Regions from separate parts of the Pectobacterium aroidearum genome, predicted to be linked through region 1. Evidence: predicted binding sites of a transcription regulator. Region 1 holds the regulator's gene; the other holds the start of a gene.
What was found. Region 1 encodes Fur, which represses iron uptake genes when iron is present. Its sites were predicted from a motif close to ATAATAATGAGAACNACTATCAA; they were not measured.
Positions count from the first base shown of each region.

Region 1 (4,558 bases):
CATGCATTGGATTGCCGGTTTTGGCTTCAGTGCCGGTCTGGTGGACATGGTGCTGTCATCGCGTAATCCGTTAGCCACCCAGTGGTACATGCTGCTTGTTCAGGGACTGGTATTCTTCGTTATTTACTATGTGGTGTTCCGCTTTACCATCACGCGCTTCAATCTGTTAACGCCGGGACGTGAGCTGGCCGTGAGCGGTAGCGAAGCTGATGGTTATGATGTGAGTACCGCGTCTGAGAGCGAGAAATCAGGCGATACTGCGGCGTTAGCACGGGGCTATTTGCAGGCGCTGGGCGGAAAAACCAACCTGATTGGTATTGATGCCTGTATCACGCGTTTGCGTTTGAACGTGGCGGATTCGTCTCTGGTGGATGATGCACAGGCGAAGCGTCTTGGTGCGGCGGGCGTGATTCGTCTGAATAAGCAAAGCGTACAGATTGTCGTGGGGACGCAGGCTGAATCGATAGCTACTGCACTGAAAGCGGAACGCGACAAGGCGTAATATGACAGCGTTATTTGTTTAACGTGGTCTTATGTTGATGAAATTGATAGGGCGAGATGGCAATCTCGTCCTTTTTTTTCGTTATGAATAATTAAATGAAACTAACGGTTGTTTCCCAGCGTAGCTTGTTGGATCATTGTCGGTTATACGTCGTTTTAGCATTGAGGAATGAAGAATGAGTGAGGCTGAAGCCCGCCCAACCAACTTTATCCGTCAGATTATCGATGAAGATCTGGCGTCCGGTAAGCATGACCATATTCAGACGCGTTTCCCGCCAGAGCCGAATGGCTATCTGCATATTGGGCATGCAAAATCTATTTGCCTGAATTTTGGTATTGCGCGTGACTATCAGGGGCAATGCAACCTGCGTTTTGACGACACCAATCCGGTAAAAGAAGATATCGAATACGTTGAGTCGATCAAACGTGACGTCGAGTGGCTGGGCTTTTCATGGAGCGGCGACGTTCGCTATTCTTCTGATTATTTCGATCAGCTGCACGCGTATGCGGTTGAGCTGATCGGTAAAGGATTGGCTTACGTTGATGAACTGACGCCTGAGCAGATCCGTGAATACCGCGGTACGCTGACGGCACCGGGTAAAAATAGCCCTTACCGCGATCGTACCGTGCAGGAAAACCTGGCGCTGTTTGAAAAAATGCGTAACGGTGGATTTGCGGAAGGTACTGCCTGCCTACGTGCAAAAATCGATATGGCATCGTCCTTTATCGTGATGCGCGATCCGGTGCTGTATCGTATTAAATTTGCCGATCACCACCAGACGGGCAACAAGTGGTGCATCTACCCGATGTATGATTTCACTCACTGCATTTCCGATGCGCTGGAAGGGATCACGCATTCGCTGTGTACACTGGAATTCCAGGATAACCGCCGCCTGTATGACTGGGTGTTGGATAACATCACTATTCCTTGCCATCCGCGTCAGTACGAATTCTCTCGCCTCAACCTCGAATACGCAATTATGTCCAAGCGTAAGCTGAATCAGTTGGTGGTGGAAAATGTCGTTGAAGGATGGGACGATCCGCGTATGCCGACCATTTCTGGTCTGCGTCGTCGCGGTTATAGTGCGTCTTCTATCCGTGAGTTCTGTGTGCGTATCGGCGTTACGAAGCAGGATAACAACGTGGAAATGGCCGCGCTTGAATCCTGTATCCGCGACGATCTGAATGAGAACGCTCCGCGTGCGATGGCGGTGTTGGACCCGGTAAAAGTCGTGATCGAGAATTTGCCCGCCGAGCATGAAGAGTTTGTTGCGATGCCAAACCACCCGAACAAACCTGAAATGGGTTCACGTCAGGTGGCATTCAGCCGTGAAGTCTATATCGACCGTGCTGACTTCCGTGAAGAAGCTAACAAACAGTACAAGCGTCTGGTGTTGGGTAAAGAGGTTCGCCTGCGTAATGCCTATGTGATCAAAGCCGATCGCATTGAGAAAGACGAGCAGGGCACCATCACCACGATCTACTGTAGCTATGATGCAGAAACGCTGAGCAAGGATCCGGCTGACGGCCGTAAAGTGAAAGGTGTGATCCACTGGGTTTCTGCGGCACACGCTGTACCTGCGGAATTCCGTTTGTACGATCGTCTGTTCAGTGTGGCAAACCCTGGCGCGGCAGAAGACTTCCTGTCGACGATTAACCCGGACTCACTGAAGATTACGCAAGGTTTTGTCGAAGCGAGCCTGGCGCAAGCAGAAGCAGAGAAAGCGTATCAGTTTGAGCGTGAAGGTTACTTCTGTGCCGATCGCGTTTACTCCAGTGCAGAGCATCTGGTGTTTAACCGTACGGTTGGACTGCGCGATACTTGGGTGGGCTAAGGCCGACTGGAAAGAAGACAAAAATAAAACCGCCTCGGCGGTTTTATTTTTTTATGCGGTCGATTTATCGTGTGGAATCGTGCAGGGTTTCATCCTCTCGGCAATCCCCTTCACTGCAATGCCCGTAGAGATACAAACTGTGGTTGGTCAGTTTAATGCCGTGTCTTTCTGCGATCTCGCGTTGGCGTGCTTCGATAGACTCATCGCGGAATTCAATGACTTTGCCACAGTCGAGGCAAATTAAGTGATCGTGATGATGCTGCTGTGTCAGTTCAAAGACGGATTTTCCACCTTCGAAGTTATGACGGGTTACGATACCCGCATCATCAAACTGGTTGAGTACGCGATAGACGGTAGCAAGACCAATCTCTTCGCCCATATCAATCAGTCTCTTATATAAATCTTCCGCACTGACGTGATGGCAGACAGGATCCTGTAACACTTCCAGTATTTTCAGTCTTGGAAGAGTGACTTTCAGGCCGGCCTTCTTTAATGCGGTATTGTTGTCAGTCATGCGGGTTTAGTCCTGTTGCTTACTTATCAATGGAGGCTGCCTAGCCTATGACATCGGTCGGCTCAAAAAATGTAATAGCGTCCCAATTATAGAACCGCACATACAAAATGAAAACAAGGGAATGTTAACAATATTGTCCCTATTCACACTACTGGTATAGAACGCAATACGTTGTTGATGAATGAGGAAATGGTGAAGCACGTATAAAACCGATGGGATTATTGTACAGGTTTACTGATAGAAGTTAAAAAAATGTATCAATTATTATGAAAGGTTTTACCTATCAATGCGGTTTTGGCTCTGATAGGGATTATCAGAGCCAACAGGACTTAGCCAACCAGCTCTTTCAGGTTCAGTTCATCGCTGATCTGTTTGACCCACGTTGTTACGCGTTCGCTGGTCAGTTCAGGCTGACGATCTTCATCGATAGCCAGACCGATGAAGTGATTGTCGTCTGCGAGCCCTTTAGAGGCTTCAAAGTAGTAGCCCTCTGTTGGCCAGTGGCCGACAATCGTCGCGCCGCGAGGCTCAATAATGTCACGGATGGTGCCCATGGCATCACAGAAGTATTCCGCATAGTCTTCCTGATCGCCGCAGCCAAACAGGGCAACCAGTTTTCCTGTGAAATCAACTTCTTCCAGCGACGGGAAGAAGTCATCCCAATCGCACTGAGCTTCACCGTAATACCAGGTTGGAATACCCAACAGCAGAATGTCGAAACCTTCGAGGTCTTCTTTGCTGCTTTTGGCGATGTCATGAACATCAGCAACGTTGGTGCCTAACTGCTGTTGGATCGTTTTGGCGATGTTTTCAGTATTGCCAGTATCACTGCCAAAGAATATTCCGATGAGTGCCATGAATTGAATAACCTCTTGATTCCTAATGGTATGGTGTAATGTTTCACCCACTTATCTGTTAATAATAACAGACACTCACATCAGGAGAAACTCGTATCGGTAAGGATGCGTAAATCAAGAGCGTATGAAATGCGGGGGGCAGTAAAGGAACGAAACGCAGTTCTGCTGATGCTAAATTCCCCATAATAAATAGGGATTATGCTATCGTCTGGGATTAAACGCGCATTTCCCTAATATCATCATGGATATTTTTTCATGACATTGTTTCATTTTTTATGAATGTGCTTTTTATTTTAATAACTAATTTCGATTGTAATTAAAAGCAGACTTTTGTTTGTAGGAAATAAAAGTTACTTCACGGTACGTTACGATTCATGAGAATTAAAATACGCACAAAGGATAATGTTTTTATCGAATTGAAAACCTGTAACATTTCGCGGGAATATTCCTAATAAATGGAAATAAGAACTATAACCATTTACAAGTGAAGAGATAAAAATGAGGAGGTGAGTTTTTTAGTCTTTTGATATTAAAGGATAAAATTAAATTCCAATTGTTGCCTGACAGCATGCCTATGCCAACGCACATCAGGCAGGGGCGACAGCGATTTTGATAGTAACTCTCTGATTAAAAGCCTTATATCTGTGAAAAGAGGTGAACTCATTCTCAATATAAAAAATTATATTAATAAATATAGCGAGAACGCTAAATATTCTCTGTGTTTAGCCGATGAGTTAGCGTGGTTTTTGAGTTTTCAACTCGGTGAAATGTGAACGCTAGGGAGAAGTGACCTGTTTCATGGTGTGAATTTTCTGATTCATATCGGTTGATTAGCGATAAAAATCTTTTTA
Region 1 is NZ_CP166097.1:3,649,590-3,654,147, reverse strand. Features, by position in the region: gene nagE (N-acetylglucosamine-specific PTS transporter subunit IIBC) at 1-502, shown strand, start outside; gene glnS (glutamine--tRNA ligase) at 678-2,336, shown strand; gene fur (ferric iron uptake transcriptional regulator) at 2,401-2,850, opposite strand; gene fldA (flavodoxin FldA) at 3,180-3,707, opposite strand.

Region 2 (4,558 bases), 1.1 Mb from region 1:
GTGGTGCTGAGCCCATCAACGGACGGGAACCAGGTGCCTAGCTGTATTTTGCTGCTGACCTCACCACCGTAGATGTAGGCTTTATCGCGGTTTTCCGCCTGATATATCGTGCTGATATTGCTTGGCACATTGGTAAATTTATCGGGGTTGGCGCTACGACGGTAGCGGGTATTGGCGATAAAGTTCTTATACGTGTTGTAGAACAGCGCGGTACGGAAGGTGATTCCCTCCGTTGCTTCGCCTTTTAATCCCCATTCTACGTTGTTGCTGGTTTCCGTCTTGAGGTCGCTATTGCCGATAAAGGCATACTGAGCTGGTCCGGCATAGTTGGCGTCCAGGTTGGTGCTGCCATAAAGCTGGCTGGCATCCGGGAATTGTGCGCCACGGCGGAACTGCAAATAGGTTGTCAGCGTCGGGGTGATGTCATAGAGGAAGCTCAGTGAAGGCAGGACTTGAGTATCACTGTTGGCTTTACCGTACAGTCTGTTGACATCGGATTCACTGATGACACTGCCGTCACCGCTCAGGCGAACTGTATTGGTCGGTTTGGTACGCTGATGGATGGCGCGCACGGCAGGGACAACCGAAAAGGCGTGCCCCGCCAGATCCCACGTAACGGTATCCTGCACAAAGCCGCCGACGGTGTAGCTATTGCTGTCGGCTTCTGGCTGCATGATGTTATTGGCACCCGTTTGATTCGGTGATTGTCTGAACGGACGCTCTGTTTTGCTTTGGCTGGCATTAAGACCCCAGCTGAATTCGTGGCGATCCCAGCTTTTCACCATATGGGTATCGAATCCATAAGTGGTGACATTGTAGTCAGAATAGACCCGATGGCTATCCGCCGCCGCCATCCCTGTGGTTGCCGGTAGCCAGGTGTTGTCGTGTGATTCGCTGTTTTGGAAGTAAATGCGGCTATCAACCAAATCGACCAGCGTATTGTTAACAGGCGTCCAGCGATCTTTCAGGCTGGCGGTCCAGCGGCGTGTCTCGCTGCTCTGTTGCGCTGTGCCGTAAATGGTATTGTTGCCGCTTGGCAGGTTACCCCAGTAATCATAATGGGTGTGGTTGGTTTTATGGTAATAATCCAACGTTCCGGTGAGCTGGTGTTCGTCGTTGGCCTGCCAAATACCTGATGCCAAAATGGCGTTAGAGTGCCAGTTGGCGGGGTAAGCGGCGATCTCGTCGCTGTTATTACGCGTTTGCTGGCCGTCGCGGCGGCTGAGCACGACCACGCCGCGCAATTCGTCATCACCGCCTGCGGCGGTGATGCCATTATGCCAACCATGGTTGGCAGAGTCGAAGTCACTCTGGAGACCAAAGTAGTCCTGCTTGCCTGCTTTCAGATAATCATCGGCAGATTTTGGCCGAAAGGAGACACTGCCTCCGAGTGCGTTGATGGTATTTTCTGCGGAGGTGACGCCTGACTCAATATCGACGCTGCTGTACACGTAAGGGTCGATATAGTCGCGTCCCATGCCGAACGTATTGAATCCGGCACGGCTGGCGTAGCTGCGGCCTGTGGCATTGGGCAGAGCGATGCCATCGGTATCGATCGCAACACGGTTGCTTTCAATCCCACGAATGTTGTAGCCCGTGTAACCGCCGCGGTCAAAGCCGCTTTTCCCGGTATTACTGCCGCCGCTGGCACCCGTTGCGCTCACCAGAGGTTGATAGCGCATGATAGTGCCAAAATTGTTGCCGCCTTCTTTTTGCATATCTGCGGCTGTCAGCGTCGTACTCGACCCCGCTTTTTTCTCGATCTTTGGCGATTTCACCGTCATGACATCGTCGGTTTGTTCCGCTTTCGCCGCTGAATTATCCTGACTCTTCCCGTTGAGTGCGTTGTTGCCCGTGGTGCTATCCGCTGCCATGCTGTTCAGTACGACGCCAGTTAAGATGCCGGTGAGAAGAATTTTATTTAAATTCTTGTTAATTAACATAATGATACTCTGCTATAAGGTTGTTCTGGCCAGCGGCGTTGAGGAAACATGGCGTGCTGGTAGCTAACGTCTGCAAGGGAAATGCAAAACGGCGAATAACATTAATTATCATGTGGTAATGATAATTATTATCAATATGCTAAGCATTATCATCTGTTGTTGCAACGATGATGAATAATTCTTAATGAAACGGTATGTTTGCTATCAAATCGAAGGCGATGGTGTAGGCGTTCTGTATCAATGAGGTGTAATGAAACTACCGACGTATGAAACCGATCACTACGAGCTGGACGATGGCGAAGCGCTTAACCGCGAGTATCCTGATTCATTCTGGATACCAGACAAGGAAGTGCGTGAGTCACTCGTCCCCGACGATTTTGTTAAGCTGATCTTTCGTATGGAAAAAACCGCAGGCGCGGATGAGCTGTCGGTGGAAAGGATGTGGGTCAGAGTGACGACAAAGCATCGCGCGTTTTATCAAGGTGTTTTAGACAATACTCCCACGGGAAGCGACTGCGTGCGGTGCGGCCAGATTGTTACGTTTCATGCTTGTCACGTGATTGGCATTTATGAAAAGGATGAATAGCCGCATTGCTCACACTGACGATGTCCGCGCTGATGCCATGATGTTTAGTGCCTGCATGGTGTCTTTTGATAATGGTGCTCTGCTCATAAGATGACGAACGATGTCGATTGAAATACCCGAATCTGTACTTCCACTGTTTCAGACTGCGGGCTGGCCGTGTGCTACCACGCAATCAGTCCCGCCGTTTGTGCCAGAGAACCATCCGGCTTTTATTATCCTTCATACATTCGGCGGGCTGACGGTTGGACAGTGCGGTGCAGGGGAAACGTGCGCCAGTGGCGATATTATTTTTGGCAGCAGCGAGGATTTGCAGGATGATGAAACGCTGCTTGAGTGGCAAAGTATTCTGAATACAACGCTGATTCTGATCGGCGAAACCCATCATTCACACGGCGCTTTGCTTATGGACCGCGCGGGAATCTGCTACGGAATGAGCTTTATACATGAGGCATTCTGGTTTGAAGGGGCTGCTTTTGGCACTGCCGTTGAACGTATTCTGCTGGGGCGCAAGGGAAAGCCCATGCTGCGGCCAGACCAATCGTCAATATCCGTATATGGCGAGACGATTACCGCAGACCATCCGAACGTCTATCGCTATCGCTAGCCCTCTTTTCTCGCCGCAGTCGGATTCACATCGGTAATCGCCCGGAGTGAGCCGCAACGTTGTTCCCTGTGACATCACCTCATCAGATAAGGTACTATTCCCGCCAAACATACCGCCACTATGGCGTGCCGGAAAGCGTAACCATCGCGCCGCGATGTGAGGGAAATGAGATAAATGAGTGAGATGACTCATGACGGCGCAGAAAGCCTTGCGCTGCGCACGTTTACCGAAAATGCATACCTGAATTATTCCATGTACGTCATCATGGACAGGGCATTGCCGTTCATTGGCGATGGCCTGAAGCCTGTGCAGCGTCGCATTGTGTATGCGATGTCCGAACTGGGGCTGAATGCCAGCGCCAAATTCAAAAAATCCGCCCGTACCGTGGGTGACGTGCTGGGTAAATACCATCCGCACGGCGACAGCGCCTGCTATGAAGCCATGGTGCTGATGGCGCAGCCGTTCTCGTACCGCTACCCGCTGGTGGATGGTCAGGGGAACTGGGGGGCGCCGGACGATCCGAAATCCTTCGCCGCCATGCGTTATACCGAATCGCGGCTGTCCAAATATGCTGAAATCCTGCTGTCGGAGTTAGGACAGGGTACGGTCGATTACATCCCGAACTTTGACGGGACGATGCAGGAGCCGAAGATGCTACCTGCGCGTCTGCCGAATATTTTGCTGAACGGCACCACTGGGATCGCCGTCGGCATGGCAACGGATATTCCGCCGCATAACGTGCGTGAAGTCGCCGCCGCTGCGGTCATGCTGCTGGAAAATCCGAAGGCTTCGCTGGACGATTTATTGCAGCACGTGCAGGGGCCGGATTTCCCGACGGAAGCTGAAATCATCACGCCGCGCGATGAAGTGCGCAAACTCTACCAGAATGGCCGTGGCTCGGTACGTATGCGCGCAGTCTGGAAGAAAGAAGACGGTGATGTCGTCATTACCGCGCTGCCACATCAGGTTTCCGGTGCCAAAGTGCTGGAACAGATTGCCAGCCAGATGCGCGCGAAGAAGCTGCCGATGGTGGAAGACCTGCGCGACGAATCCGATCACGAAAATCCAACCCGTCTGGTGCTGGTGCCGCGCTCGAACCGTATCGATATGGATCAGGTGATGAATCACCTGTTCGCCACGACCGATCTGGAAAAGAGCTATCGCGTTAACATGAATATGATCGGTCTGGATGGTCGCCCTAGCGTGAAAGGGCTGGTCGAGATCCTGAGCGAGTGGCTGGTATTCCGTCGTGATACGGTGTGCCGCCGTCTGAACTACCGTCTGGAAAAAGTGCTCAAGCGCCTGCATATCCTTGAAGGCTTGCTGATTGCGTTCCTGAATATTGATGAAGTCATCCATATCATCCGCACGGAAGATGAGCCGAAGCCTGTACTGATGCGCCAGTTCAGCCTGAGTGAAACACAG
Region 2 is NZ_CP166097.1:4,739,630-4,744,187, reverse strand. Features, by position in the region: gene AB8809_RS21365 (TonB-dependent receptor domain-containing protein) at 1-1,943, opposite strand, end outside; gene AB8809_RS21360 (DUF2314 domain-containing protein) at 2,194-2,529, shown strand; gene AB8809_RS21355 (SUKH-3 domain-containing protein) at 2,630-3,133, shown strand; gene parC (DNA topoisomerase IV subunit A) at 3,308-4,558, shown strand, end outside.
Region 2: the regulator Fur is predicted to act here: its motif matches at 2,056-2,078, upstream of AB8809_RS21365 (TonB-dependent receptor domain-containing protein).